DNA from 3 places in the Peribacillus sp. FSL M8-0224 genome. Region 1 is predicted to be linked to each of the others. Evidence: riboswitches for the same ligand, from Rfam matches in the RefSeq annotation. Region 1 holds a riboswitch; each other region holds the start of a gene.

Region 1 (10,497 bases):
CTTATCATATTCTTTAATGAGCTTTCCGTGTTTATCGATGATGATCATGGTGTTATAGATTCCCTTGCTTGTTTTTTTCGCAATGGAACCGCCGATGATGTGAATCTGGTGTTTCTGTGCCTGTGTTTTAAGAAATTCAATCGTTTTTTCTGCCTCTTGATCAGCAATCTCATTCAGCCTGGTCAAGTCGTATCCGGTTGTCCAAAGCTCTGGTAATATGACGATATCGGGTTCGGACCGAGCTGCTTTTTCCATCCATTGTTCTGCAACCTGAAAATTGATATCCGGTTGCCCGAAGGCTATATCCATTTGAATACAAGCTATTTTCCACTTCATCGTTTAAAACCCCCACACGTAAAAAATGCTTTACAAGACTACGATAAACATATATCATTTGTGACTAGAATTTCAAGAAATTTCAGAGAAGGTGTATAAATGGTGCAATTCGAAAAATCCGGACTGCTTCAGGACCTGCCCAAGCAGTTTTTTGCTTCACTGGTCGCAAAAGTCAATGCAATCACGGAGCAAGGACATGATGTCATTAATTTAGGCCAGGGAAACCCTGATCAGCCGACGCCGGAACATATCGTCAAAAGTTTGCAGTCTGCTGCTGAAAAAACGATTAATCATAAATATTCGCCATTCCGGGGACATCAATATTTAAAAGATGCTGCTGCCGTCTTTTATGAACGGGAATACGGTGTCAAGCTGGATCCGAATAGTGAAGTGGCGATTCTCTTCGGGGGCAAGGCAGGTCTTGTCGAACTTCCGCAGTGTTTATTGAATCCAGGTGATACGATCCTTGTTCCAGATCCCGGCTATCCGGATTATCTTTCCGGTGTTGTTTTAGCCCAGGCAAAGACCGAACTGATGCCCTTGACAGAAGAAAATGATTTTCTTCCGAAATACGATGACATACATAAAGAAGTTTTTGATAAAGCCAAAATGATGTTCTTGAATTATCCGAATAATCCCACAGGCGCTTCTGCAACTGAAAGTTTCTTTGATGAAACCGTCTCCTTTGCAAAAGAACATTCAATATGTGTGGTCCATGATTTTGCCTATGGGGCGATAGGATTCGACGGAAAAAAACCGATAAGCTTTCTCCAGGCGGAGGGAGCGAAGGATGTAGGAGTTGAAATAAATACTCTATCGAAAACATACAATATGGCAGGGTGGAGAGTCGGCTTCGCAGTGGGCAATAAGAGTGTAATAGAAGCTCTTGAACTATTACAAGACCATCTTTATGTGAGTCTTTTCCCGGCGATACAAGAAGCTGCGGCAAGCGCTTTGCTTGACTCACAGACCTGTGTAGAGCAGTTAGTGCAAATGTACGAGGGGCGAAGGAATGTTTTCATTGAGGGATTGAGGTCCATCGGCTGGGATGTCAAAGCTCCAGCGGCATCGTTTTTTGCCTGGCTCAAAGTACCTGAAGGTTTTACGTCCGAGAGTTTTGCGGACTATTTATTAACTCATGCCCATGTAGCTGTTGCCGCAGGGAATGGGTTCGGTGAATTTGGCGAAGGTTATGTCAGGGTAGGGCTACTGACTTCGGAAGAACGGCTGCAAGAGGCTGTGGAACGAATACGAACATTACACTTATTTTAATGCAATAAGATATCCGATTTATTCACCTTTAAATAGTTAAAACTTATTGACAAAGTAGGAATTACCTGTCAGAATACAAAATAAATTCTTAATCTTTCGATACTTGGATGCAACTTATATATCAGCGTTTTCTTATTTTGAGCAGGTGGAGGGACTAGCCCGATGAAGCCCAGCAACCGACCGTAATTCCATTGTAAAATGGGGCGGAATCCTTCCGCCGGATTTTTTTGAAATCCACAAGGCACGGTGCTAATTCTTGCAGCCGATGGCTGGGAGATAAGAAGATGGCTTTTTAAAGCCTCTTCTTTATGAAGGGGCTTTTGCCATTTTGAGACCATCTCAGGCCAATAATGACATCGAGAGTTTACTAACGTGTTATAGGAGTGATCAGATGAGCGAGATAGTCGCTACTTATTTAATTCATGACTTTAATGGAAATCATGAGAAAAAAGCAGAGAGCATTGCCTTGGGTCTGACTGTCGGGACATGGACGGACTTGCCGCATTTGGTACAGAAACAACTGGAAAAACATAAGGGACGCGTCGTATCGGTGACACCCCTATCTGAAAAAGAGAGGGCAAACAGCTACTTTAATCGGAAAGTATACCGTTCGCTGATTAAAATTGCCTATCCGGCAAGGAATTTCTCCAATGATTTACCTGCAATCCTTACGACGGTCTTCGGCAAACTTTCATTGGATGGTGAAATAAAACTTATTGACTTGGATTTTGTCGGTGATATTCAAAAAGCTTTTCCCGGGCCGCAATTTGGCATTGAAGGCATAAGGGAAAAGCTTGGCGTATTTAACCGGCCCTTGGTGATGAGCATCTTTAAAGGTGTATTGGGAAGAGACCTAACATTTCATAATGAGCAACTGAGGCAACAAGCATTGGGAGGTGTCGACCTAGTTAAGGATGATGAGATCCTCTTTGACCAGGAACTGACTCCATTTTTCGATAGAATAAAAACGGGAAAAAGAATATTGAATGAAGTCTATGAAACCACTGGCCACCGTACTTTATATGCTGTCAATCTATCAGGGAAAACTTTTGAATTATTGGATAAGGCAGAGCAAGCGGCTGAAGCAGGGGCAGATGCTTTATTGTTCAACGTTCATACATATGGTTTGGATGTATTGCAGGCCTTGAGTGAACATGATCGTATCAAGCTGCCGATCATGGCGCACCCCGCATATAGCGGGGCATTGGCATCTTCATCATTTTATGGTGTCGGCTATCCATTATTGCTTGGTAAATTAGTAAGGTTATCAGGTGCGGATTTATCCTTGTTCCCTTCTCCTTATGGAAATGTCGCACTTGAAAAAACGGAGACCTTAGCGATTGCTGAAGCTCTGACAAAAGAAGAACTTTCATGGAAAAAAGCCTTCCCTGTTCCTTCTGCAGGCATTCATCCGGGCATGGTTCCGGACCTAATCAAGGATTTCGGGCTTGATAGTGTGATTAATGCAGGAGGCGGAATTCACGGGCACCCTGACGGAGCAGAGGGCGGTGCCAAGGCATTCCGTTCTGCTGTGGAAGCCGTTCTGGCAGGAAAAGAACTTTCTGAAGCGGCGGCTGAGGAAGAAACCCTAAAAAAAGCTCTTGTGTTGTGGGGAGGCCTATAAGAAATAATGAAACCGATCATCTTTTGTGATTTTGACGGAACGATCACCAACACAGATAATATCATTTCAATTATGAAGAAATTTGCGCCTCCGGAATGGGAAGCGTTGAAAGACGGTGTCCTTCAGCAAAAAATCAGTATATCTTCAGGAGTTGGGGATATGTTTTCCCTGCTTGATAGTGGCTTGAAGGATGACATCATCCAATATGTAAGAAAAACGGCCGGCATTCGTCCGGGGTTTTATGAATTCGTTGAGTATACGAAACAAGCCAATATCCCTTTATATATTGTAAGCGGGGGCATGGATTTTTTCATTGCACCCCTTTTGAATGATATCTTGCCAACAGAGTCCGTGTATTGCAACCATGCATTTTTTGATAAGGAAAAGATTTATATTGAGTGGCCACATGCTTGTGATGATCAATGTAATAATGATTGCGGTTGCTGCAAGCCATCCATTATGAGGAAAATTACGGGCCCGGAAGATTTTAAACTCGTTATTGGAGATTCAGTGACGGATTTTGAAGCGGCAAAACAGGCCGATTTTGTCATAGCCCGTGACATACTGCTTGAAAAATGCGATAGGGAAGGAATTCCACATCAAGGATTCGAAACATTTTTTGATGTAATTGACATTATAAAGCAGCAGGAGGTGGTTAAAGCGTGAACACTCATTCTAAAGAATGGCAGGAGTTGGCAGATATTAAAGCTGAACTGGCCGAAAGGGATTGGTTTATGGGAACTAGCGGGAATTTGTCCATCCGCGAACCCAAAAGCCCTTTCTTTTATATTACCGCAAGCGGTAAGGATAAAAGGAAGCAATCGGATTCGGACTTTTTACTGGTGGATTTAAAAGGAAAACCAGTTGAAGAAACGAACCTAAGACCATCGGCCGAAACTTTACTTCATACAGACATTTACCGAAAAACCAATGCGAACTGTGTACTTCATGTCCATACAGTTGAAAATAATGTGATATCGGAATTGTATGGAGATGAAGGCCAAGTTTCCTTTCGTAATCATGAAATCATTAAAGCGACCGGTCGGTGGGATGAAGATTCGGAGCTTCGGATTCCAATCATATATAATCACGCTGACATTCCGCTGCTATCCGATAAGTTCAAGCCGCATGTCGAAGGAGACTCTGGCGCTGTGCTGATACGCAATCATGGCATTACGGTTTGGGGCAAAAGCGGATTCGAAGCAAAAAGAATACTTGAAGCTTGCGAATTTTTATTTCAATATCAACTGTTGCTTAATCAACAAAAGGCGTTTGCAGGTTCTATAAGATAAATACTCATAGAGGAGGAATGAATGATGGCAACGATCAGATTCCATGAAACAAACGAGGTTATTGAAAACGGTGAACAGGTAAAAGGTTTTTTAGAAACACAAGGGGTTATTTATGAGCAATGGGACATTTCTAAATTACCTGCCCATCTTGTGGAAAAATACGATTTAACAGATGCTGACAAGGAGGAAATCCTTGTAACATTCCAATCAGAGATAGCGGAAATCTCTGAAAGAAGAGGCTATAAAGCCCATGATATCATCACATTATCCGATGCAAACCCGAACTTGGATCAAATGCTTGAAAACTTTAAGCAGGAACACCATCACGAAGATGATGAAGTGCGTTTCATAGCAGGCGGAACGAGTATCTTTGCCATTGAAGGCAATGATAAACAGTGGTTTGATGTACGGCTTAATCCAGGAGATCTTATAAGTGTACCAGAATCAACAAGACATTATTTCACGCTCGCGGAAGATAGGAAAACTGTTGCTGTCCGGATTTTCGTAACAGCTGCAGGATGGGTGCCGATTTACGAAAAAGACGAAGTTCAAGCATGAATCAATGTTGAATAACCAGCTTACGGGCTGGTTTTTATTTGTAGAAAAAAGGGAAGTCGGAATGGTCTCATCTCGAACCATGATTTTAAAACAAGACCAGATTATCCTTAATGGTTTTTTCCTGTAATCCCCATTGGATTGAAGAAATTTGCGACACTCCTGCCGAATAACTGGCTAGCCGAGACCCCACAGACGCTTGCGTCGAGGAGGCTCGGGAGACAGTCGGCGGAAAGGGAGCGGATTTCTGAAATCGACTGGACGTTTTTAAATAAAAAACTGCAGTCGAACTCGCTTTTCTTCGAATATGTCTAGTCTGAAACCAGCTTACGGGCTGGTTTTTTTATGTGAATCCGGCAAGTGCTTTAGTAAGCTAATTATGATAAAATTTAACGGAATCGAATTTAACCGGATTTAGGAGCAGATAAGAATGAAAACGACCGAAGTGTACATATTGGGCGGCTTTCTCGGCAGCGGGAAAACGACGCTTCTTCGAAATATTTTAAAACAGGAAAGTGAAGCGGGCAGAAAAGTGGCAGTGCTTTTAAATGAGCTCGGCAGTGTATCGGTTGACAGCGGACTCATAGGTGATGGAGTGCCTCTGAAGGAGTTGTTTGACGGGTGTATTTGCTGCACAATTCAAGATAAACTGGAGGTTCAGCTTCATGAGTTACTAACCGAAAATGAACTGGATGCGGTTTATATTGAAACGACGGGTGCAGCTCATCCAGTTGAAGTATTGGATGGCATCATGTCGCCGATTTTCGCCAAAAAGCTGGAATATAAAGGGATCATCACGGTCGTCGATTTATTAAGGTGGCGCGATCGGGAGGAACTGTCTCCGCAGCTTCGACAGTTGCTTGCAGAGCAAATCCATCATGCCGATTTCATTTTATTGAATAAAGCGGATATGGTAAGTGAGATGAAGGCCGCACAGCTAATATATACGATACAGGCGCTGAATACGGATGCTGTATGTTTATTGACGGAGTATGCAGCCGTTTCCTTGGCATCATTGCAGCAAATGCAAAGAAAAAGGCATAATGGACATCAAAAGCTTGATGTACATGACCATTTGCACTTAACTGCAATCGTTCATACATTTGAAGGTGCTGTGGCACAAACCGACTTTGAAGAGTGGCTTAGGGCTCTGCCGGAAACGGTCTATCGAATGAAAGGATATATTTCCTTTACACATTCACAATACCCGCATTTATTCCAATACTCTTACGGAATGCCGATGTATATGAATGAAATGATGAAAATGCCATTGAATATCGTCATGATCGGGGAAAAGTTGGAAAAGGAAATGTTGATCGGTCAGTTGAAAGCTTTGGAAGCGAAAGCGGCCCGATAAACGTTTACCGCCCATTAAAGAAGGGAAACATGAAAAGAAGACTTTCTTATTAAGGAGGCGGTATTAGTGCCATGGAATAAGAACGATTACCCAAACTCGATGAAGAATCTAGATAAAGATGTTAGGGAAAAGGCTATAGAAATCGCAAATGCATTATTGGATGAAGGATATGAGGATGGAAAAGCCATTCCAATTGCCATAGACCGGGCTAAGATGTCAGTAGGAAATGATTGAGAAAATGGTCAGACCCACATAGGGGTCTGACCATTTTTATTGTTGCATTCCAAAGGCGGCAAATGTCTTTTCGTCTTCTATCAATCCGCAGGCAGCACACTGAACCCGAACTTCAGGACCATTATATGCTAGATGGAATGGCAGAAGGGAGTCGTTCGAATATTGTTCAACAATCTCACCGGATTGGGGATCCTTTTTAATGGGTGTTGCTACTTGCTGAATGAGATTGAAGCGAGATTTATTTGTCCGGCAATTCGGACAGCGGTATACTTGAGACATTGTACTCACTCCTTTTTTGGATTTTAAAAAGCATGATATCTTATTATGAAGATAGTCTTTACAAACTTGAACATTAATATGTATAAATTAGTAATGGATGGAAGGGATACTATGAAAGAAACTGTCAGGCAAGAAGAATTACTGGTGGCTTATTTAAGCATATGGAACAATCGTAAGGTGAACGATGGAGGGGGAAGGGAAGTGTTGCCGGAACTCATCCGACGAGAGCTTTTGGATGAAAATGCCCATCCCCGCGCCCGAAAACCAGTATTGGAGAAATTTTACCTTTCTATTAAACGCGTGATGGAATCTTCGCTTTCGGAAGAAATGAAAAATGCGATTGTAATGGCCTATATCACTGAATTGGAAAGATTATGATTTTTCGAGTGTGATACGGATGCTTGTTAGCAAATATTCTTTTATGCTTCATACTTTTTTCACAAATCATTGTTAAAATTTTTTAAAAATAGATATTTAATGAATAAGGAGCTTAAAATTATGAAGTGGGGCATTGGGCTTTTTCTTGCCATCGTACTGCTTACGGGGTGTAATAGCGGTAATGCATTTACTAAAATCAATAAAAGTCAATCTTTCCTGGCAACTGTCAATATCAAGGATACATCACTGACTTTCATAGACGAAAACTATCATGCTTTTGCAAAATGGGATATTTCAGAACCATTTACCGGAGCCCTGCTCCTGGCAGACAAAGATACTATCCTGCTTTATGGAAAAGAGATGGAGAAAGTCCAAGTGTACTCTTTATCTGCAGGAAAACTGATAAACAGTTGGGAAATTGGGAAAGGGATCGTCAATATGCAGTTGTTACGTGATGGTAAAAGCATCGTGGCGGTCAATCAATCGAATCACTCCATTTATTTTTTAAATGCTGATGGGGAGGAACAGGATATTGTCAAGGTTGGTAAAAGCCCCTTGACCGTTCTTCAAGGAGAGCAAGCGAATCGATTGTATGTTATTAATTTTGGTGATACCAAATGTTCAGTGATAAATCTTGAAACGAAAAAGGTCGATTTCGAATTTCCCGTACATAGTTCCAGCACAGGCACATTATTAAGGGAAGAAAAGGATGAAATATGGATCGGAGGACACGGTGATGGGGATCAAGTGGAAGAAGATCTATATATTTATTCGGCAAAAACTGGAGAGTTGAAGAAAAAGCTTAAGGCGCCAACCATGCCGATAAAGTTCCTGGAAAATGATGAAGGAATATTTGTCCTTAGTCATGGGACTAGCTCCTTATATAAATTGAATGATCAATATGAGGAAGTCAAAAGCAAAGTGGTCGGCGTCAACCCCTTTGAAATGGCGAACTTTAATGAAGATGTGGTCGTGGCGGGATATGATAGTGATGAAGTGTATGTAATGGATGCTGAAACAGTCGATGTTAAAAAAACGATCAAAGTCGGCGAAGGTCCATTCCAATTGATGTTGAGGGAGTAGATGACATGCATGTTTACACCATTTTAGTCGTGGATGATGAAGAAGATATGCGTAATCTAGTTGAAATGTATTTGCTGAACTCAGGTTATCGATGCCTTCAAGCTGCAAATGGAAAAGAAGCTATAAGTATGGTTGAAACAGAGGAAGTGGATTTAATCCTATTGGATATCATGATGCCAGGTATGGATGGTTTCTCCGTTTGTGAAGAAATTCGTGAAATTGGGGAGATCCCTGTGATATTTGTCAGTGCGAAAGGTGAAGAATGGGATAAGGTGAAAGGGCTGAAGCTTGGCGGCGACGATTATATCGTCAAACCGTTCAATCCAGGAGAATTGGTCGCAAGGGTCGAAGCGGTATTGCGAAGGACAGGGAAATTATCATTGAATGAAGAGAATCAAAACCATGTCCGATTCGGTAAAATTAGCTTGAACTTACAATCCAGAACGGTTTTAGTGGAAGGGAAGCCAATCAATTTAACCTTGAAAGAATTCGATTTGCTGTTATTCCTCATGCGTCATAAAAGCCAGGCACTCAGCCGTGAACAACTGCTTGAAAATGTATGGAGCGGTGAGTATGGAGGATCTTTACGTACTGTGGATACCCATATTAAAACGTTACGAATGAAATTAAGAGCGGCCGATTACATTCAAACCGTCTGGGGAATCGGTTATAAGATAGAGGAAAAGAAATGATCTATAAATGGCGAACCCTTTCTTTTAAATTATGGCTCACCATTATCTCCGCCATCATCCTATCCGTGCTGTTCGCTTACTCCCTTTCTCAATATTATTATAAAAATCTATATGTGGAGAAGCTTAAAACGGATTTAGTCAATGAAGCATCATTGCTAGGGGCGGATTATTCCGGCGGTGAAATCAGCGAAGACTTTAAGCAAAAAGTTGAATGGTTTAACAGTAAGAACGACAGCGAAGTCTTTGTCGTCAATAATCCCAGGGAATTGAGTGCTTGTCTGCCTTTTGAAATCAATTACGATACCCTTATTTCTGAAGAAGAACGGCAAATGCTTTTAGATGGGAAAGCCGTTGAAAAAGAAGGATATGAGAAAAGGTTTGAAAAGAACATCGTAGCGGCGATCATACCCCTGATTGACGAAAATCGCCTCGAAGGTATCATCTATACATATATTCCTGTAGATTCCATTACGGTCTTATTTAAGGAATTTGCTGCAAAATGGTTGGCGGCGGTTCTATTATTTTTGATTGTCGCGATTTTGTTTACTACTAAATGGTTGAAAAAGCTAGTCAGTCCGATTAAGGAAATCGAGACTGCGGCCCATCGTGTCTCAGAGGGGGATTATGACATACAGGTCGAGGTAAGGAGTCATGATGAGATAGGTAAACTAGCAATAGCCTTTAATGATATGGCCAATTCCATCCATTTGGAAGAAGAAAGAAAAAAAGAATTTCTAGAAAATGTTGCACATGAGCTCAGAACCCCCCTTAGTTACGTAAAGGGATATACGCAGGCCATATTGGATGGTGTCGTGAAAAATGATGAAGAGCAACGGAAATACCTTCAACTCATTTCAAGGGAGGCTCTTAGGCTGCAGCGGCTTGTGGGAGATCTTATGGACTTATCAAAAATGGAAAGTGCTCCATTCCTGTTAAATAAAACCCCGATTGCCTATGCGCAATTCATTGAAGACGTACTTGTGAAATATGAACCGATAATAAAGGAAAAACAATTGGGCTTGAAGCTAGACCTGGATCCAGACCCGATTATTTTTGGGGATGAAGGAAGGATGGAACAGATCCTGCATAACATTTTTGATAACGCCATTCAGTATACGGATTCCGGAGGGGCGATTCATATTACCCTAATTCAGCATAAAGATGATTGCGAACTGCTGGTAACTGACACGGGCAACGGGATTCCGGAAGCGGATCTGCCGTATATCATGAATCGTTTTTACCGTGTGAACAAAGCACGCAGCCGTTTTGATGGCGGTTCAGGGCTTGGACTGTCCATTGTCAAAAAATTGGTGGAATTACAAAATGGTAAAATCGAAATAGAAAGCAAGGAAAAAAGGGGAACAACAGTCAGGGTCATCCTGCCGAATATAAAAG
Region 2 (10,497 bases), 180 kb from region 1:
ATACATACTTTCAATGAAGCGGATACCTCAGTGTATGCATCCGTATTTTGGGTTGCATCTACTAAATGTTCTGCTCCTACAAGCGGCAAGTTACTGATTTCAGCTAAATATGTAACAACGTTTTCAATGTAACGCGGATCTGCGTTCAATCCCGTTCCCACTGCTGTTGCTCCCATATTCACTTCATATAAATGTTGACGTGATTGACTTATTCTTTTTATATCCCGATCCAAAACGCGACTGTAAGCCTCGAATTCCTGACCAAGGCGAATCGGCACTGCGTCCTGAAGATGTGTGCGTCCCATTTTGATAACATGATCAAATTGTTTTGCTTTTTTCTTTAAAACCGTACTCATCTTGGTCATTGTTTGTAACAATTGCTCCATAAGACGCAGTGTTGATAAATGAATGGCGGTTGGAAATACGTCATTGGTTGATTGCGACATGTTAACATGGCTATTTGGGCTAACATGTACATAATCACCTTTATTGTGGCCCATAAGTTCTAACGCACGGTTGGCAACAATTTCATTAATATTCATATTCATCGATGTCCCCGCACCGCCTTGAATTGGGTCAACGATGAAATATTCATGCCACTTTCCATCGATCACTTCTTCAGAAGCTTTGACGATAGCGCTTCCAATACCATCATATAACCGTTTGGTATCCATATTCGCTAAAGCGGCCGCTTTTTTAATCATGGCCAGTGCACGAATCATTTCTTCATTGACTTTGTAACCGGTAATCGGAAAATTTTCCACTGCTCGTAAGGTTTGTATTCCATAATAAACATCTGCTGGAATTTCCTTTTCCCCAAGAAAGTCTTTCTCGATTCGGTATGTTTTCTCTTCTATCAACATTTCCTCTTGCCCCTTTGTTTGTTCTAGAATGTAATGTCCTCTGCAATCGGTGTTTCCATCATTTCCTTCACTTTTTTAGGATCCTGCGTCTTGGCTAATATCCACATCAACTTAGGAACGATGGCCTCTGTATTCATATTCCTGGAACGAATGATGATATTCTTGTTCACTTTTCGTCCCACTTCGTAAATATCCATATCTTCCCCTTCTTCTAAGCACTGGGTAGTAATGACTACGGATATTCCACATTGTACTAACTCATTCAATTTCTCTAAAATGTTTCTTCCTTGAAATGGAATACCACCGCTTCCATAACTTTCAATTACGATTCCCCGACATTGATTTTTCAGAAAATCAAAGAATTCAGGCTTAATACCGGGATGCAGCTTGACCAAAGCAACATCAGTACATAGGGAAGCATCCAACTTAGCTTCCTTATTCTTTGGTGAATGAACTGGCTTTAGATACTCAATTTTATCTTTGAATATGGTAGCAATATAAGGATAGTTAATACTTTCAAACGAATCATAGCTTTTCGTTCTCAATTTAATGGCCCTCGTACCCTGAATGACTCTGCCATCAAAAACAACATATACTCCTCCAATATCTTCACAAGCAAACCGGATCGCATCAGAGATATTCCTTTTGGCATCTGTCTTTTTAAAGGCAATCGGGACCTGAGAACCAGTAATAACGATTGGTTTCCCTAAATCTTGTAACATATATGAGAGCGCAGCAGAAGTGTAAGCCATTGTATCTGTTCCATGGGTAATCACAAAGCCATCGTAATCATGGTAGTGCTCATGGATGGATTGTGCCATTTCTGTCCAATCTTCCGGCTGCATATTTGTACTATCAATATTCATCAAAGGCTTACTATCAATCTGACATAGTAAATCCAATCCCGGTAGGTGGCCTAAAATTTCGTCAGCTTTCATTTCTGGAACAAGTCCATTTTTTCCTTCTAACGATGCAATTGTACCACCTGTAGTAAGCAACATCAACTTCTTCATTTTTGATTTTAACTTTTCCAATATACTACCCCCTAAAAAGCCTCCCTGTTACACTATCATTCTAATCATCTCAGAAAAGGATGTTTCCTGTAAATGTTCATGTTACGCGTACAACACATGTTATTATAGTCATGTTTCATAATGAAATCAAGCGAAAGTTATTCATTACGCGTACACTTTTTACAATATGATGTTATAATGGATTTATATAAAAGGAGAGTAATATTAATGATTTTAAATAGATTGACTACATTAAGGAAGGCCAAAAGATGGTCTTTGCAATATACCGCTGACAGACTCGGAATCGCCAAGAGTACCTATGCCGGTTATGAATCGGGCCACCGCCGCCCTTCATTAGAAACGATTAATTTATTGGCAGGCTTATATGATACATCAACTGATTACATTCTGGGTCGAGTAGATTATCCATCTAAGGATCTGGATAATGAGTCACCTCAAGTCATGGAATTAACGGATTTACCAGATATGGAGCTTGCTGTAGATGGAATTTCTCTTTCTGAAGAGGAAACGATTCAATTTATCGCTTTTATTAGAGCTAAACGGGAAGTGGAAATAAATCGCGATAAACAAAATGAAACATAGCAGACATTGAGTTTAAACTGGCATTTGGTTATACTGCCTGGCATGTTCATTATAACTGTAAAATACGGCGGCTTTCATCAATTAGGATAGGTCGGTTCTCCCATTTTGAAGTTGCACGTAATTATATCTGTGTTTAGAAATTTAAATTTTATTAATTATTATATAGAAGAAAGTCGGTTTTTCAAAAAATCATCCATCTTCATGTTTCTGTTGTCCTCTTTAAACTTATTCATTTTCCATCAAGGGAAGATTGATTTGAGTTTTATCTCTAATTTTCCCTCTTTATCTATTTGAAATGATAGAAAAAACATGGCAAAGATCATGGTTTCCCCCGGTGAATTAATCAAAAAAAAGAAGCAACATGAAGTAAGAGTTATGTCTTATTTCATGTGCTTCTATTATTGGAATCCTTAAAGAAATGGAAAATTGCTCAATATAATGTCTCAACGGATATGCTGCATTTCCATATATTAAGGCATCTCATCTTCTTTTTCCCGATTCTTGAAAGCTTCATGTGTGACAATATCTTCAATCTGTTCATACTGACGGCTGTGTTCCTTCTCTTCGCTAATTCTATTATTGGGTAAATTTCCTGGATGTCCTTTTTCTTTGTGATTAAAATTTTTACCACGACTCATAACTCATTCTCTCCTTTCCATTCATTGTTTGTATAGTTTTCCCAAGCACGAAAAAAATATGATTTAATTTCTGTTTTTACAGTTTTTGCAGCAGGGTTGATTCACCTGTAATTTTCAGCCGATCTTGCGCGACTTATTTCTGAAGTGCCAAAAAATTAATAATTCAAACCTTTTCAAAATTACTCGAATCTGAATAAAGAGCTCAAAAAGAACAGGAACCGTCAGATTATGACGATTCCTGTTCTTTTTGTTTATAGGTTTACCGACTACTTACAATATTTATAAAAACATTTTTAATAACAAAAAATGCTAGGAGAACGTTACCACGGAAGGTCGCCACTTTCTTGAAATGTCTGCAATATGATGAGGAGCGGTTCTGCAACATCCTCCAATTATACTTGCCCCCGCATGGTGCCAATCTTCAGATTTCACATCCAGCCTATTACATGATTCCGAACCATGCCATGTTTTAGTTTCTGGATTATATGATTCACCGGAATTGGGATAAACGATAATTGGTTTATGCGTGTTTGCACGCAACACCTGTATGGCTCCCGTGACAACTGATACAGGCGCACAGTTGATGCCAATTGCGGCAATTTGCTCACTGTCCCCAAACAATCTGGTACACTCCTCCAGCAATGTACCGTCACTTATCGCTTTTTCATTTTTCAAAGAAAAGGATAGCCAAGCATGGACTTCTGGATATTCTTTCAATAATGAATGTAATACTTTTGCTTCTTGCAAAGAAGGAATCGTTTCAAATGCTAAAATGTCAGCTCCTGCTTCAATCAAAGCTTTTATTCGTGGGCGATGAAATGCCGCTAAAGCTTCATCTGAAACACCATAGTTCCCAACATACTCTGAACCATCTGCTAGATAAGCTCCATAAGGCCCAACTGATCCAGCAACCAATGGCTTAGGTCTAATCGTTTGATATTCTTCCTTCCAAAATTCATCTCTTGCTTGTCTTGCAAGTAAAACCGTTTTCCTGATTAGATCCAATGCCTCTTTTTCTTGTATTCCGCGGAGGGCGAAACCTTCAACCGTTGCTTGATAGCTTGCCGTTATCGCACAGTCAGCACCAGCTCGAAAGTAGTCAGAGTGCACCTGGTAAATCACTTCTGGATTTTCAAGCAATACACGTGCAGACCACAGGGGATCGTCCAAATCACACCCATGACTTTCAAGCTCTGTAGCTAAAGCTCCGTCCAAAATCATGACTGAATGACCTCGTAAAATTGTTTCAATTGGGTTAATTTTATTCTTCATTGTCTATTCCTCTTTTCTTTATGGTTTGTGTCAGATAATAACTTCCATAGCAAAACAAAATAAACGGAATGCCACAATATAGTGCAATTCTTTGTGTAGGATCAAATGCAATTCCTATGCAAGAAGCAAGACATAGCATAAATGAAACGATTGGTACGAATGGATATAATGGTGTATGATAAGCCAAATCATTAACTGAGTTTCCTTCGTTTATATATCGTCTGCGAAATAGAAACTGTGACGCGCTAATACTCATCCAAACTATAACCACGGCTAGTCCAGAAATGGATACAAGCACTATATATACAGTATCCGGCGCAATAATACTCGAGAAAAGTGCTAAAACACCGCCCAGCATACTGAAAAGGACTGCATTCAAGGGAACACCCCGTTTTGTCAATTTTGCAAATATTGGTGAAATAGTTTTCTTATCTGCAAGTGACCAAAGCATCCTGGATGAGGCATATAGTCCTGAGTTTGCAGCAGACAAAATGGCAGTTAATATAACAAAGTTCATAATATCCGCTGCATATGGCACTCCAATTCGTTCTAGAACGGCAACAAAGGGGCTCTCTAATACGCTTGCATCCGAAACAGGCAATAATGCGGATAAAACAACGATGGTACCTACAAAAAAGATAATCAATCTCCATAATGTCATACGGATTGCCTTTGGAATCGTTTTTTCAGGATTCACAGTTTCTCCAGCTGCAACTCCGATCAATTCAGTTCCAGAAAATGCAAAATTCACAGCGAGCATCGTCATTAGAATGGCAAAAGCACCATTTGGAAATAAACCTGCACTTGTAACATTGGAAAATAACGGAGCTGATTGTGCGTTAATCATTGGAATGAAACCTACCATTGCCGCAGCTCCCAGAATAATGAATATCACAATAGCAAATACTTTAATAGACGCAAACCAGAATTCGGATTCAGCGAAAAACTTAACGGTCCACGCATTTAATGCCAAGACCAAAATGGCAAATAGAGCACTCCATATCCAGACACTGATTGATGGAAACCATCGCTGCATCAACAATCCTGCAGCCGTGAATTCCGAACCTAGTGCAACAGTCCAGGTTAGCCAATACAACCAGGCTACTGTATACCCTGTCCCTGGTCCGATGTATTTGGCTGCGTAACTATGAAACGCACCTGTCTCGGGCATATGCACTGACAGTTCACCTAGACATAGCATGACTAGATAAACCACTAATGCACCAATCAGATACGAAAGGATGGTTCCGAACGGGCCAGCCTGTTGAATCGTATAACCCGAACTTAAGAATAAACCAGTTCCAATCACCCCGCCAAGCGATAGCATTATGATATGCCGTGCTTGCATTTGCCTTTGAAAATCATGCTTCCTTTTGTTTTCCATTCTAACTCTCCTTAATCTTGCATCCAGAAAAAACGAAAACGCACTCTAAAAAAGAGTGCGTTACTGACAAATAAACACGTACGGTCTTATCTATCAAGGTTTCACCCCCTGGAATTAGCACAGTGTCTTTGTAGACCTGTTGCTGAGGTTTCATAGGGCCAGTCCCTCCACCTCTCTGGATAAGAAATTATTTTTTTATAACTTTATCAAGCTATGAAAAAATTGTCAAGTTTTGTTTCGGAATGTAATGACTTCCTTTTAAATGCTAACGATCATGGCTGGGGCATTAATATTAAATTGTTTTTGGAACAAGCGCTAAGCGTATTATAATGGCAAATAAAACTAACCGGGGTCATGTTGGTCTTTTTCCTTAAGGACGTTCTATTTCAAATAATTCCCCTAGTCTTGTATAAGTATGACCGGCTAATCTCGCTACAGGTTTTAGCCCATTCGGGTCAATACGGCCATTATGATATATATCTTGCTCTATATGATAGCAGACTATTTTCCCTATCAGTAAATCACAACCAGGTTCATTCTTGGAACCTGCCAATGGAATCGATTGCTCTAATGTACATTCAAAACGCACCTTCGCTTCTTCCAATCCTGGTACGGATACCCTATCACTAACTGCCAGATTGAAGTTAGTAAGACCCAATTCACTTTCTTCAGATGGGAGTTCCTTTGCCGTTCGATTTGCATCTGCAACATTATTTTCGTCAGTGATATGAACAACGAACTCACCTGTTTGAATTGCATTTCGGGCTGTATCCTTTGAAACTCCTTCTTTCCGTTGAACAGAAATGGAAATCATCGGAGGATTTGAACTGACTATGTTAAAAAAGCTGAACGGCGCTATATTGATTGTACCGGTTTCGGATTGTGTCGTAACCAGCGCTACAGGTCTCGGTATAATGCTTCCAGTCAAAAACTTATAATTATCCCGTTCAGTCAGACTTTCAGGATTAACAGAAATCATCTTCATTCCCTCTCATTCTTATAAAAAGTTCTTTTGAAACCATAAACCTGCTGCATCAACCTCTGAACGTGTCAACTGATGACCGTAATTTTCCCACTGAACTTCAACTGTAGCGCCAGCTTGCTGTAAAAGTTGATTAAGTTCATCAGTTTCTTCTGCCGGGCAAATCGGATCGTTTTTACCTGCAGCTATAAATACAGGTATATCTGAAAGGGACGGCAAAGCGATCCCTCGTCTTGGAACCATTGGATGATGAAGAATCGCTCCTTGTAATGCCCCCTCGTAATGGAACAGCAAACTTGCCGCTATATTTGCACCATTGGAATAACCTAATGCCACCACTCTGTCACGGTCGAAGTCATATTTTCCGGACGCTGATTCCAAGAAGTCATAAAGCTCCTTCGTCCGGAAGATCAAATCCTCTTCATCAAAAACCCCTTCAGCTAACCGTCGGAAATAACGGGGCATTCCATTTTCAAGTACATTTCCCCGTACGCTCAGTACGGATGAACCCGGTGAAACCATTTCGGATAATGGCAAGAGATCTGTTTCCGTTCCTCCAGTGCCATGTAACAGCAGTAGTAACGGAGCTTCTGGATTACTTCCTTTTTGAAAAATATGTTTCATCATTTATCCTCCTCTAGTACTCTCGGCACTGCCGGCAGTAACGTTTTTTCCATAACTTCCCGTTTTTCTTCCAACCATGGCGGCAGCATTAATTTACTGCCCATCGTTTCCTTCGTTTCATCATGAGCAAAGCCAGGTGGATCTGTGGCAACTTCAAAGAGTATGCCTCCATCTTCCCTGAAATAAATCGCATCGAAGTATTGTCGGTCTGTAAAGGGTGTCACACCATAGCCATGGTTACCGATATGCTCCCTCCATTCTTTATGATCTTCATTATCGCTTGCACGCCATGCAATGTGATGGACAGTTCCCACTCCGATTTTACCGTTTGGTAAAACCGTTTTTTTAACATCGATTAAATTCCCGATATCAGATGTGGATTTGAAGCGGATGAAATCGCCCTCTTCCCCAATCTTCTGCAGGCCCATCACTTCCTCTAATAGCTCCATCGTTTTGATCGGTTTTGACGTCAATAATACAGCTCCGCCGAATCCCTTGACCGCCTTATCAGCTGGTACACCGCCGAATGACCACTCGCTATTTTTACCTTCTTTACGCTCAACCAGTTCAAGTTGCAAACCATGTGGGTCTTGGAATTCAAGATATTCCTCACCGAAACGTGAAACCTTTTCAAAGTCTATATTAAATTTACCCAAACGCTTTTCCCAGAAGCCCATTGAACCCTCCGGAACGGCATATGTTGTAATCCCCACTTGTCCGGAGCCAATTGTCCCTCGGTATGCCTCAGGCCAAGGAAAGAAAGTGATGATTGTGCCCGGTGAACCGGATTCATCTCCGAAATATAAATGATAGGTGCCTGGATCATCAAAATTAACGGTTTTCTTCACCATACGCATTCCCATTACTCCAGCATAAAAATCCACATTCTCTTGAGGATTGCCTACAATTGCGGTTATATGATGTATCCCTGCATTTTGCTTTTGCATGCCGATTACTTCCTTTCCCGTTGTTTAATTAGTTGATTTTGTATTAAGTGGTTTTAAATTCGATTCAATATCCTTTCTTTTCGATTCCAAAAAAGGTGGCAGGGCAAGGTTCTCACCTAGATGCTGCTCAGCTTCATCCACTTCAAAACCAGGTCCATCAGTAGCTAGTTCAAATAATATGCCATTCGGCTCCCTAAAATAGAGTGAACGGAAATAAAAGCGGTCCACATATCCCGAGTTCACGAATTTCGATTCACTAATTTTTTCTACCCATTTTCTCAATTCTTCTTCATCATCCACCCGGAAGGCAACATGGTGTACTCCACCCCTCCCCAGCCTTTCCCGAGGTATGTCATTCCTTTCTTCAATATGGAGTTCCGCTCCTGTTCCTCCTTCACCTGTCTCGTAAACGACTATGGGATTTTGCCCCCTGATTGCGGATGGGTATGTGCCTGATTTCCTGAACCCCAATACCTCGATAAGAACACTTTCTGTTTGTTCAATATTGGGTACTGTAAGTTTTACTGGTCCTAATCCAAGGATGGAAAACTCTTGCGGTACTGGGCTTCCATCCCACGGAAATCCTCCTTGAACGCCGTTATTATCCTGATCGGAAACCAGAAGAAGCCTCTGCCCTTCAGGATCTTTAAAAGAAAGTACCTTTCTTTCAAAACGGCTCGATATTTCATCGTGTTCAACATTGAATTCCACAAACCGTTTTTTCCAATATTCTAGCGCTTCATCATCCTTCACCCTTAAAGAAATTTCTGAAATGCTATTGTTTCCCTCATGAGTGCGGGCAGCATTTGGAATTTCAAAAAACGTCAATTCCGTACCCGGTGAACCAATTTGATCTCCATAAAATAAGTGATACACACGAACATCATCTTGATTCACCGTTTTTTTGATTAATCGCATCCCTAAGACTTTTGTGTAGAATTCAAAGTTATTTCCCGCTTTTGCTGTAATCGCCGAAACATGATGTAATCCTTTTAATTCCATCTGTACCACTCCTATCTTTATAAATCTCCCCTTACGGAGATGAATTAATCCACTAATAATATCTCGAATTCAAGGTATTTAACCTAACATAATACTTTTAATGCAAATATCTTGATTTAAAGATAAACGACAGGGATAAAATTGTCAACCATTTTCATTCAAATAATTTCAACCGGATTCACTTATCATAAAATAAAAAAATCAGGCCAAAATAAATCGGTATAAGAATGGAGGTGTGATATATGGTTAAAGATTTTTTTAGCGCAATTGAAGATAGACGCTCTTATTATTCCCTTAGCAAGGAACATGTTGTTCCTGATAAAAGGATTAAAGAAGTTATCGATCATGCCGTTCAATACTCCCCTTCCGCTTTCAACTCCCAAAGTGCCAGAGTGATTGTTTTAACTGGTCAAAGCCATGACCAATTATGGGATATCACGAAAGAAACATTAAGAATAGCAGCCGATGGCAAAGGTTTAAAAAAAACGGAAGAAAAAATGAGGTCATTTATAAATGGTTATGGAACGGTTTTATTCTTTGAAGACCAGGCCATAATAAATAGGCTCCAAGAACAATACAAAACGTATGCCGAAAATTTTCCGATTTGGTCGAACCAATCTTCTGCCATTTTACAATTTGTCGTATGGACTTCCTTGGAAATTGAGGGGTTTGGTGCAAGCCTTCAGCATTATAATCCTTTAATCGATGACGAAGTGAGAAAGACATGGGATATATCACAAGATTGGAAACTCATCGCACAGATGCCCTTTGGAAAACCCACTGCAGAACCTGGCGATAAAGACTTCTCACCACTTGAAGAAAGAGTGAAATATTATCAATGATATAATAGGGGCTGGCTCTACATAACGAGCCAGCCCTTTTATTTTATTTCGCTTTAGTAATCCGGAAATGTTGCAAAAAATTTTGAAAATATCAATGACGCAAAGCCTATATACTCAACAACCGGCATGATTTTGATATCCTCACTGAGGTTCAACACGTATATTTCACATCCCCCTCTTATTGAATGGGTGAAGAACGCCCTGGCAGCCATTCCTTCAAATAATATGGGAGTACACCGGAATATTGTTTAGCAGCATGTCCACTTTTCAATAGGCTATATGTCTTATCCTTACATGTTAAATGCTCCATTACCGGATAAATCATTT
Region 3 (10,497 bases), 2.0 Mb from region 1:
CTGAATTCGAGGCCTGCGCAGAACCAGTGCTGACCTTCACCGAGGCGGCCGAGCATCCCCAATTGAAGGAGAGGGGAATGATCGTCGAGGTACCTGACGGAAAAGGGAATGTCCAGAGGCAAATCGCCTGCCCGATCAAAACATCGGTTTTCACCCCTGAATATAAACATGCAGGCTTGGAGCCAGGACAAAACAACGCAGAAATCCTTCGCACCCCCAATCGCTAAATAAAATTGTAAAGGCTATCGCTTATCCGGTTTTTTTTGGAAGGTGATAGCCTGTTTTTTTTGAATGCCGGAAAAAGGAGGGGGAGGGTCGATATGATCGTTCGAAGTTCGAAGGAAGGAGAACAATTATCCTCTTATCATTTGTGGAAAGCAACATATTCCCACTGTGAAAATTTACTAGTTATAACCAGTGTGGGCAGGGTATCAGAGTAGCATCCTGGTAAGGAAATCGCTGGTAAGGAGGGTTAGTTAAATATGTTTGGTCTCTCTGATATCATTAAATTTCTATTTTCCTTTTTTTTGATCATGCCGATCGTTACACTGATACATTTGAGCGGGCATATTTTCTTTGTTACGATCTTTGGGGGATCAGAAAAGAAGATCTTGATCGGGTGTGGTAATAAGCTTTTCGCCTTTCGGAACATAGAAGTGAGGAAATATTATTTTTGGAATGGTACTTGCGAGTTCAAGGGATTGAAACATGATAATCGATTGACGAATACCCTGATCTATTTAGGGGGGTCTATCTTTAATTTGATCAGCATGCTGATCATATATAGCTTAGTGTATCAGAATATCCTGGACAGCTCGGTAATCTGGTATCAATTTATCTATTTTTCTTTTTATATTATGTTTTTCTCCCTGTTTCCGATGTATTTCTCGGACGGATCGCCTAGTGATGGGAAGGCTGCGGAATTAGCCTTGAGGAATAAGCTGGAAGATAGGGTGACGGATGATATATTCGTGAAGAAAATGGAGGATGATGATGATAGCTGCAAGTAAAAAGGGAAAGTGCAGATGGCCGTTCTTTTTTTATTTGCTTTCAGTTTTAGGGTTTTAAGTATAAACCTAATCGGCACGCTTATATTGAAGCCGATTAGGTTGTTCGAATCCTGTAAATAAGTTTTAAAGTCCCCGCAAAATAATCATTCCCATACTTCTTTTGCTACATCAACGACGAATTTCAGTTTTTCCCATTGCTGTGCTTCGGTTAGCTTGTTGCCGTGATGTGTGGAGGCGAAGCCGCATTGGGGGCTTAAGCATAATTGTTCGAGCGGAACGAAGTGCGAGGCTTCTTTAATGCGTGCCTTAACAGCTTCCTTGTCCTCGATTTCCCCATTTTTTGAAGTGACGACACCCAGTACGACCCGTGCACCGCCATTTGGAATGTATTCCAATGGTTTGAAATCCCCAGAGCGTTGATCATCATATTCCAAGAAGAATCCATCCACTTTTTCTTTTGCCAATAAAGTTGGGGCGATACGGGCATAGCTTCCTTCAAACGCCCATGTCGACTGGTAGTTTCCGCGACATAGGTGGGTAGTGACGATAAGGTCTTCTGGTTTGCCTTCCAATGCGCCATTAATGACCCGAAGTGCAAGATCAATTAATTGTTCCCTCGTATATTTTCCATCCTTGAACTGGAAATCCGGAGCTGAAAGTCTGGCAATATATACATCATCCAATTGAAGATAACGCACACCTGCTTCATAAAAGGCTTTCAAAGCATGCTGATAGGCTTTGATGATATCATTTGCATAGTCTTCGATATCAGGGTAGACGTCTTCATTATGAATGCCTGCAGCAAATAATTGATTCGGACTGGGGATGGTTTGCTTGGCAACGGCACGTCCGTTCACTATTTTGTTCAATTCAATGAAATCACGAATGAAGGGATGTTCAGGGTTGAATGAAACCTTCCCGGTATTGCGAACATTATATCTCTCTGTTTCCACACCATCGAATGTGAGGCCTTTTTCAGTTACATATCCCTCGATGCCATTTAAATGTTCGAGGAAGTCAAAGTGCCACCATGTTCGTCTGAACTCACCGTCCGTAACGGCCTCTAAACCAACTTCAATTTGTTTATCGACGATCCGTTTGATTTCTTCAGTTTCAATTTCACGAAGCCGCTCAGCTGAAATGGTACCTTCCTTAAAGTCCTTTCTGGCAATATGTAAACGTTCCGGTCTTAATAAACTTCCGACGTGGTCCGCCCTGAACGGTGCTTTCGTTAATGTGATTGACATGTTGATTCCTTCTTTCCTTTTAAAAATAAAAAACCTCTCCTTAAAAATAAGAAGAGGTGTTGGCAACAAAGCTATATACTCTTCTTATCTTCAAGTTTTTACACTTCTGGAATTAGCACAGTACAAGATCAGTCTGTTGCTGAGGCATCAAAGGGCCAGTCCCTCCACCTCTCTGGATAAGAGTTGTCTATTAAATTAACTATGACTATACAGGTAGTTTTTATGAAGGTCAAGGGGGGGAGCTGGAATATTTCGAATATACCGTTTATTAATCTGGGCTGAAATGTTAACGGCATCAGGGAATCCGGCATATGCTTTGAGTGGGGAGGGGATGCAAGGATGAGTCCATTCAAAAATGGCATACCGATTACGGTAACTGAAGCCATGATAGAGAGAATCATAAAAATGAAATCATCTGGTCAGGATATTAAAGTCGAGATTACGCCAAGGCATATTGTGCTTTCCGGAATGATGGAAGTTAAAAAAATGATGTTTAAGAAAAACGTAGCTTTCCGGATTACATTAAAACCGGTTCATGTGGAAAAAAGAACGATTTCATTTGAATTAGTGGAAATGGAACCCGTTGACAGGAATTTCATCAACCAAAGGATATTTAACAGACCGCCATTTTTTGAATATGAAAAAAGAGCAATCAAAATGAATGTTAATGCTTGGAGCATCGTGAGGAAAATTCCGATTGGCACAATTAAATCGTATGAACTCGCCGAAGGTGCATTGAAAATGAATCTTTCTATATGATTTAAGGGGATATTTTACATATATCCTTAGCCGTAACCTATAAAGGGTTTGCCAGGTATGATAGTGTTAAGATGACATGGTTCATGAAAAAAATGTGTTTGATAAATCAAGCTCTTTAAAATATACTAAATGACTTGAAGTTTTGAGTTTTTCTGGGAATGAGGAGGATAATGATGGATCAGAAGATTTTGCCTGCTTCAGCAAGCATGAAGGATTTCGAAAGATTTCTAGAAAGTTCCTATGAAATAGGTGTGTTTCTTGATTTGCATATCTCACAATTGAAAAATGTAAGTATGATGGCAAAGCAGCATAATAAGAAAATGATTTATCATGTCGATTTGATCCATGGCATAAGAAGTGATGAGTACGCGACGGAATTCATTTGTCAGGAATATAACCCCTATGGGCTGATTTCGACTAAATCAAGCGTTATATTGAAGGCGAAGCAAAAGGGGGTCATTGCCATCCAGCGAATCTTTTTAATAGACTCACACGCGCTTGAGAAAAGTTATAAGCTGGTGCAGAAAACAAAGCCGGATTATATCGAAGTATTGCCGGGCGCCATGCCATGGATGATAAAAGAAGTGAAGGAACGATTGCAGACACCGATTTTTGCAGGCGGCCTCATACGTACTTCGGATGAAGTCCTGAATGCCCTTGATGCAGGGGCATCGTCAATCACCACTTCAAAAACTGAATTATGGGATATCGTCTAATAGGGAAAAATTGAAAAAAATTACAGAAAAATAGATTAATTTCTCACAAATTATTGACAGCGTTTTCATAACCTAGTATATTTTACAGTACAAGTTAATATATGTGACGGAGACTAGGAGATTCACAACAGATCTATTCATAATTTTTTTATGAAGATAGTTCTGCTGCGGATCTCCTTTTATTTGTTGGCAAGGTTTAAAAAATTATCAGGGGAGGGTTTTATCATGACTCCATTTTGGGGAGAAGTGTTAGGCACGATGATTTTAGTTTTATTCGGAGCAGGTATTGGGGCAGGTTCATCCTTAAAGGGTTCCTATGCAAAAGATGCCGGCTGGATCGTTATCACGATTGCATGGGGATTGGCTGTTACCATGGGTGTTTTTGCAGTGGGGTCCATAAGCGGGGCGCATTTAAACCCGGCGGTCACAGTTGGGTTTGCCATTATTGGAGAATTTCCATGGAGTGATGTGCCCGGTTACATCGTTGCCCAGATGATTGGCGCGATACTCGGCGCAACTCTAGTATTCCTGCACTATTTGCCACACTGGAAAGCTACGGATGATCCAGGGGCGAAGCTTGGTGTGTTCGCGACTTCACCTGCAATCCCGCACACATTTTCAAATCTATTAAGTGAGATGATTGGAACTTTCATCCTTATTCTTGGTCTATTATTTATAGGAGCCAATGATTTTACAGAGGGTCTAAACCCATTCGCAGTCGGGTTATTGATTGTCGTGATCGGGATGTCACTTGGGGGAACGACAGGATACGCCATTAACCCTGCCCGCGACCTGGGGCCGCGCATCGCTCACTTTTTGCTGCCGATACCTGGTAAAGGCAATTCCAACTGGGGCTATTCATGGATTCCGGTCGTTGGACCGATTGTAGGGGGTTCACTTGGTGCCGTTTGTTATAAAGCATTTTTTATGGGGGAAATAACGGCAGGATTTTGGTCTGTTATGGGTGCAAGCCTGGTACTATTGATAGTAGCCTATGCTTTTGGTAAAAAACAGTCACATGAAATGGATAGCAGAAATATCGCTAGTTAATTAAAAGGAGGGGCATACACAATGGAAAAATACATTTTATCATTAGATCAAGGAACAACAAGTTCGAGGGCGATTTTATTTAATGAAAAGGGGGAAATCGTCCATTCCTCCCAAAAGGAATTTACGCAGCATTTCCCTAAACCAGGCTGGGTCGAACATAACGCCAATGAGATTTGGGGATCGATCCTGGCGGTGATCGCCGGTGTACTATCTGAATCCGGTGTAAAGCCAGAGCAAATTGCCGGTATCGGGATCACCAATCAGCGTGAAACGGCAGTCGTTTGGGATAAGGAAACAGGTACGCCTGTCTATAATGCGATTGTATGGCAGTCCAGGCAAACAAGTGGAATCTGTGATGAGTTGAAGGAAAAGGGACTTAATGATCTATTCCGGGATAAAACGGGATTGTTGATAGATGCCTATTTTTCCGGAACGAAAGTGAAATGGATCCTCGATAATGTGGAAGGGGCGCGGCAAAAGGCGGATGAAGGCAAGCTGTTATTCGGTACCATCGATACTTGGCTGATCTGGAAGCTATCAGGAGGCAAGGCTCATGTAACGGACTATTCCAATGCATCCCGGACATTGATGTACAATATACATGAACTGAAATGGGATGAAGAACTGCTTGAGATATTGACTGTACCAAAGTCGATGCTGCCGGAAGTGAGGCCTTCCTCTGAGGAATATGCACGTACGATCGAATATCATTTCTTTGGCCAATCGATTCCGATCGCCGGGGCAGCCGGTGATCAGCAGGCAGCATTATTCGGCCAAGCCTGCTTTAATGAAGGAATGGCTAAAAATACGTATGGAACAGGCTGTTTCATGCTCATGAATACAGGAACCAAGGCTGTCAGCTCCGAACACGGACTATTGACGACCCTTGCTTGGGGCTTGAATGGGAAGGTCGAATATGCACTGGAAGGCAGTATATTCGTAGCTGGCTCCGCCATCCAATGGCTCCGCGATGGCCTGCGGATGCTGCATGATGCCAAGGACAGCGAGGCCTATGCAAAACGGGTGGAAAGTACGGATGGAGTATATGTGGTACCAGCTTTCGTAGGACTTGGAACTCCATATTGGGACAGCGAAGTGCGGGGAGCCGTTTTTGGTTTGACGCGCGGCACATCAAAAGAACATTTCATTCGCGCCACACTTGAATCACTTGCGTATCAAACGAAGGATGTCCTTGATGCAATGGAGGCAGATTCAGGAATCGAGCTGCAAACATTAAGAGTGGATGGCGGGGCAGTCAAGAATGACTTCTTGATGCAATTCCAGGGCGACTTATTACGTGTGACCGTCGAGAGGCCGACCATAAACGAAACTACAGCATTAGGTGCTGCATACCTAGCCGGCCTTGCTGTCGGGTATTGGAAGGATCAAGAAGAAATCTCCCGGCAATGGGCGGTAGACAAAACCTTTGAACCATCCATGGAAGAGCAAGAAAGTGAAAAATTATATGAAGGCTGGAAGAAAGCCGTACATGCCGCTATGGCGTTTAAATAAAAAACAACATGAATCCTTTCTCAAATGAGCTGGAGTATGCTATAATGAAATCAAGTTAATAACTCGGCCGGAGAACAGGAGAGACCATGAATGCGTTATCGTTAATTCGATAATGTGCATTTATGGTCTCTTTTTTTGTTTTTAACGGCAGATTAGGGATATTAATATCTATATAACTTATGCGAACAAATGAACCAATTGAATATAATGACCGAATTCACGAGTAAATCGCGCGAATTCACGAGTAAATCGTGTGAATTCACGAGTAAACCGTGCGAATTCACGAGTAAAAGTGCAGAATTCACGAGTAAATCATGCGAATTCACGAGTAAAAGTGCAGAATTCACGAGTGAACATCGCCAATTCATACAAAAAACAATAGAATGCAATACTTAAAGGAGGAGTCAGGCATGAGGTTTTCAAATATATATCGGGAAGAAACGGTCGAAACTCTGAAAAAAGAGAAATTTGATGTGGTTGTCATTGGTGGGGGAATTACCGGTGCAGGAATCGCTCTGGATGCAACGACCCGTGGGATGAAAGTGGCTTTGGTTGAAATGCAGGATTTTGCTGCAGGTACTTCAAGCCGCTCGACAAAGCTTGTTCATGGCGGATTGCGGTATTTGAAGCAATTTGAAATAAAAATGGTTGCCGAGGTTGGTAAAGAGCGAGAAATCGTATATGAGAATGGACCGCATGTGACCACGCCGGAATGGATGCTGTTACCGATGCATAAAGGAGGCACCTTCGGGAAATTCAGTACTTCGATTGGGCTTCGGGTCTATGATTTCCTTGCAGGGGTTAAAAAATCTGAACGCAGGAAAATGCTTTCGGCGGATGAAACACTAAAACGGGAGCCTCTCGTTAAGAAAGAGGGATTGAAGGGCGGAGGCTACTATGTTGAATATCGGACAGATGATGCACGTCTTACGATTGAAGTCATGAAGGCGGCTGTCGATAAAGGTGCAACACCGATAAATTATACAAAAGTAGATAAATTGTTATATGAAAACGGTAAGGTGAACGGAGTCCAAGTGGCCGATTTGCTTTCAGGTGATGCTTATGAAATATACGCAGACAAAGTTATTAATGCAGCAGGTCCGTGGGTGGATTCCATTCGTGAGAAGGACCAATCGAAACAAGGGAAGACGCTGAAGTTATCCAAGGGTGTTCACGTGGTCATCGACCAATCGAAATTCCCGTTGAAGCAGGCGCTTTATTTTGATACGCCTGATGGCCGGATGATTTTTGCCATCCCGAGAGCCGGTAAAGCTTATGTAGGGACTACAGATACTTTTTATGATGGTGATCCTGCAGTGCCGACCGTTACTTCCGAAGACCGTGCCTATCTATTAAAGTGCATACATTATATGTTTCCAGAAGTGAACATTACGGATGATGATATCGAATCCAGCTGGGCTGGGGTAAGGCCGTTGATTCTTGAAGAAGGGAAAGATCCTTCTGAGATATCAAGGAAAGATGAAATCTGGGAGTCCGATTCTGGCCTTATCACCATTGCGGGTGGGAAATTGACCGGTTATCGCAAAATGGCAAAAACGACGGTCGACCTTTTGGCAGGGAAGCTTGCCGAGCAGTCCAATAAAAATTACCCAGCCAGCAGCACGAAAGGAATGCCGATTTCCGGAGGGGATGTCGGGGGATCAAGCAACTTCTCCGATTATATCAAGCAACATGTTCAAATGGGAGTTGACTCAGGGCTCGCTGTAAAGGACTCCAAAGAGATATTGGCCATGTACGGGTCCAACGCACCTGTGTTATTCGATATCGCCAAAAACGAAGGAGACGGAGGAGCGAACAGCGGCCTTCCAAAGAAATTGTTCGTACAGCTGAAATACGCAGTTGATCATGAAATGGCCGCAACTCCAGTGGATTTCTTCTTCCGCAGGACGGGGACGTTGTTATTCGATATCGATTTAGTCCAAACGCATAAACATGCAGCGATCGATTATATGGCTGGATATTTTGGATGGACGGAATCAACAAAAATGGAGAGAACCAATCAATTGGAACAGGAAATATTGGGTGCGATTAAAGTATCTTGATCCATATGCAAAAAACATGACGCCGGCGGAATCGCTGGCGTTTTTTTTGTATTCGGAATGTGATTATCGGGGTATTTGCAAGTGGAAAAATAAAAATACATATGTGAGGTTTCCTCACGTGAAAACTATTGTTTAATCCATCAAGATGAAATATAATCATTAAAAGATAAATTAGAATTTTCAAACTATAAAGGGGGAGCTTGATTGTCTGAATTTATTACGGCTTTAAATGGAGTTTTATGGAGTTCGCCAGTCATTTATATTTTATTGGGAGTAGGTTTATTATTCTCGATTTTGACCCGTTTCCTGCAAGTGAGGCATATTAAGGAAATGGTCCTTTTGATGTTCCAAGGAAAGAGTTCGGAAGCGGGGGTTTCCTCATTCCAGGCTTTATCCATAGCCCTTTCAGGTCGGGTCGGTACAGGTAACATTGCAGGGGTGGCCACGGCTATCGCCTTTGGCGGTCCCGGTGCCGTTTTCTGGATGTGGGCCATAGCCTTCATAGGAGCGGCCAGTGCATTTGTGGAATCCACTTTAGCTCAAATTTATAAAGTCAAACAAGATGGTCAATATCGAGGGGGACCAGCCTATTATATTGAAAAAGGAATGGGCGTGAAGTGGTTTGCTGTTCTTTTTGCATTTGCAGCCCTTATAGCCATGGCCATCCTTATGCCAGGTGTTCAATCCAATTCGATTGCTGCCGGAGTGGAAAATGCATTCGGCATCAAACCGGTGTTCACTGGTTTGGCCATTGTCCTTTTACTTGGCTTCATTATATTCGGCGGTGTAAAACGGATAGCTAATGCTGCAACCTTAATCGTCCCTTTTATGGCCCTTGGTTATATATTGCTATCTGTTGTCATCGTTCTAATGAATATCACAGAATTACCAGGAGTCATTTCTTTGATATTCAGAAGTGCCTTCGGGTTGGATTCCGCATTTGGGGGGATCATTGGCATGGCGATAGCTTGGGGAGTGAAACGCGGCGTTTATTCGAATGAGGCCGGGCAAGGGACAGGAGCTCATCCTGCGGCTGCGGCGGAAGTATCACATCCGGCAAAGCAGGGTCTTGTTCAAGCATTCTCGGTTTATATCGACACATTGTTCGTTTGTTCCGCTACGGCCTTCATGATTTTATTTACAGGCATGTATAATACACAAGCGGAAAATGGTTCATTTATCGTCAATAATTTGGGAGATGTAACACCTGGTCCAGGGTATACACAAGCAGCAATTGATAGCGTAATCCCAGGTTTTGGTGCTGGCTTTGTCGCAATCGCCCTTTTCTTTTTCGCCTTTACGACGATCATGGCCTACTATTATATCGCTGAAACCAATATCGCCTATTTAATGCGCAACCGGAATGGTAAATCGGCCATGTTCGCCTTGAAGCTCATCATCCTGGCGGCCAGTTTTTACGGATCCGTGCGTACGGCAGAGCTGGCTTGGGCATTAGGGGATGCGGGTTTAGGCATTATGGTATGGCTCAATGTCATTGCCATTTTAATCCTTGCTAAACCGGCGCTCATTACGTTAAAGGATTACGAAAAGCAAAAGAAAGCAGGAATCGATCCGGTTTTCAATCCAAAAGCTTTAGGCATAAAAAACGCCGATTTTTGGGAGCGTGAGTACACCGGCGACAAGGAAAATGTTTCTTGAGGGAAAATGCTATTAAATTAATTTAATAGAAGAAGATACATGAAAAACCAGCTCAAGTTATTTACGAGCTGGTTTTTCATGGTTTTGCGATAACTAGGGGGGATAATATGTTAGCCAAATTAGCTCAAGAAATTGTGAATATAACAGGTGAAGTAATCGGTCATGATGTACTTATCACGGATAAAGACGGAATGGTTCTTGGTTCAAGCGATAAGCCGGGAAATTCTTATTGGGGGCACTCCGCAAAGTGAAAGAACCATAGAAACTCTGGGTCTAAGCAAACTATCGAAAGAGGAAATGATGGATTTTGTTCGTACTGGGACGCCTAAAGTTTCCGCATAAGGTGAGTCCAGTAAATAGGTAAAGCATGTATAAGGAGAGAAGAAACCGGCAGACCTCGCCGCGTTTCTTCTCTCCTTCGCTTATTGAATCACCCGAACTCAAAAACGGGACGTTCTTTAAGATCTCTGCTTTATAAGCT

Evidence for each region. Region 1 has a riboswitch for S-adenosylmethionine ahead of mtnW (2,3-diketo-5-methylthiopentyl-1-phosphate enolase). Riboswitches for the same ligand answer to the same signal wherever they lie in the genome.
Region 2: another riboswitch for S-adenosylmethionine. It lies ahead of mmuP (S-methylmethionine permease); the one in region 1 lies ahead of mtnW (2,3-diketo-5-methylthiopentyl-1-phosphate enolase).
Region 3: another riboswitch for S-adenosylmethionine. It lies ahead of MKX49_RS22965 (5-methyltetrahydropteroyltriglutamate--homocysteine S-methyltransferase); the one in region 1 lies ahead of mtnW (2,3-diketo-5-methylthiopentyl-1-phosphate enolase).

The regions. Positions count from the first base shown of each region.
Region 1 is NZ_JBBOOJ010000001.1:2,737,175-2,747,671, reverse strand. It holds gene MKX49_RS13080 (carbon-nitrogen family hydrolase) at 1-336, opposite strand, end outside; gene MKX49_RS13075 (pyridoxal phosphate-dependent aminotransferase) at 436-1,608, shown strand; SAM riboswitch class I at 1,738-1,891, shown strand; gene mtnW (2,3-diketo-5-methylthiopentyl-1-phosphate enolase) at 2,000-3,232, shown strand; gene MKX49_RS13065 (2-hydroxy-3-keto-5-methylthiopentenyl-1-phosphate phosphatase) at 3,239-3,898, shown strand; gene MKX49_RS13060 (methylthioribulose 1-phosphate dehydratase) at 3,895-4,524, shown strand; gene MKX49_RS13055 (cupin domain-containing protein) at 4,549-5,082, shown strand; gene MKX49_RS13050 (CobW family GTP-binding protein) at 5,510-6,436, shown strand; partial or broken gene MKX49_RS13045 (DUF2188 domain-containing protein) at 6,503-6,649, shown strand; gene MKX49_RS13040 (hypothetical protein) at 6,707-6,949, opposite strand; gene MKX49_RS13035 (hypothetical protein) at 7,061-7,327, shown strand; gene MKX49_RS13030 (YncE family protein) at 7,448-8,410, shown strand; gene MKX49_RS13025 (response regulator transcription factor) at 8,416-9,102, shown strand; gene MKX49_RS13020 (sensor histidine kinase) at 9,099-10,497, shown strand, end outside.
Region 2 is NZ_JBBOOJ010000001.1:2,559,888-2,570,384, forward strand. It holds gene aspA (aspartate ammonia-lyase) at 1-863, opposite strand, end outside; gene MKX49_RS12230 (asparaginase) at 887-1,876, opposite strand; gene MKX49_RS12235 (helix-turn-helix domain-containing protein) at 2,105-2,479, shown strand; gene MKX49_RS12240 (hypothetical protein) at 2,950-3,117, opposite strand; gene mmuM (homocysteine S-methyltransferase) at 3,427-4,389, opposite strand; gene mmuP (S-methylmethionine permease) at 4,379-5,773, opposite strand; SAM riboswitch class I at 5,857-5,959, opposite strand; gene MKX49_RS12255 (flavin reductase family protein) at 6,144-6,752, opposite strand; gene MKX49_RS12260 (alpha/beta hydrolase) at 6,771-7,379, opposite strand; gene MKX49_RS12265 (ring-cleaving dioxygenase) at 7,379-8,326, opposite strand; gene MKX49_RS12270 (ring-cleaving dioxygenase) at 8,351-9,328, opposite strand; gene MKX49_RS12275 (nitroreductase family protein) at 9,571-10,170, shown strand; gene MKX49_RS12280 (alpha/beta fold hydrolase) at 10,349-10,497, opposite strand, start outside.
Region 3 is NZ_JBBOOJ010000001.1:4,713,235-4,723,731, reverse strand. It holds gene MKX49_RS22975 (CaiB/BaiF CoA transferase family protein) at 1-227, shown strand, start outside; gene MKX49_RS22970 (hypothetical protein) at 483-1,010, shown strand; gene MKX49_RS22965 (5-methyltetrahydropteroyltriglutamate--homocysteine S-methyltransferase) at 1,154-2,257, opposite strand; SAM riboswitch class I at 2,339-2,440, opposite strand; gene MKX49_RS22960 (hypothetical protein) at 2,597-3,016, shown strand; gene MKX49_RS22955 (glycerol-3-phosphate responsive antiterminator) at 3,190-3,732, shown strand; gene MKX49_RS22950 (MIP/aquaporin family protein) at 3,958-4,782, shown strand; gene glpK (glycerol kinase GlpK) at 4,804-6,294, shown strand; gene MKX49_RS22940 (glycerol-3-phosphate dehydrogenase/oxidase) at 6,705-8,357, shown strand; gene MKX49_RS22935 (alanine/glycine:cation symporter family protein) at 8,562-10,016, shown strand; gene MKX49_RS22930 (sugar diacid recognition domain-containing protein) at 10,124-10,267, shown strand; gene MKX49_RS22925 (PucR family transcriptional regulator) at 10,475-10,497, opposite strand, start outside.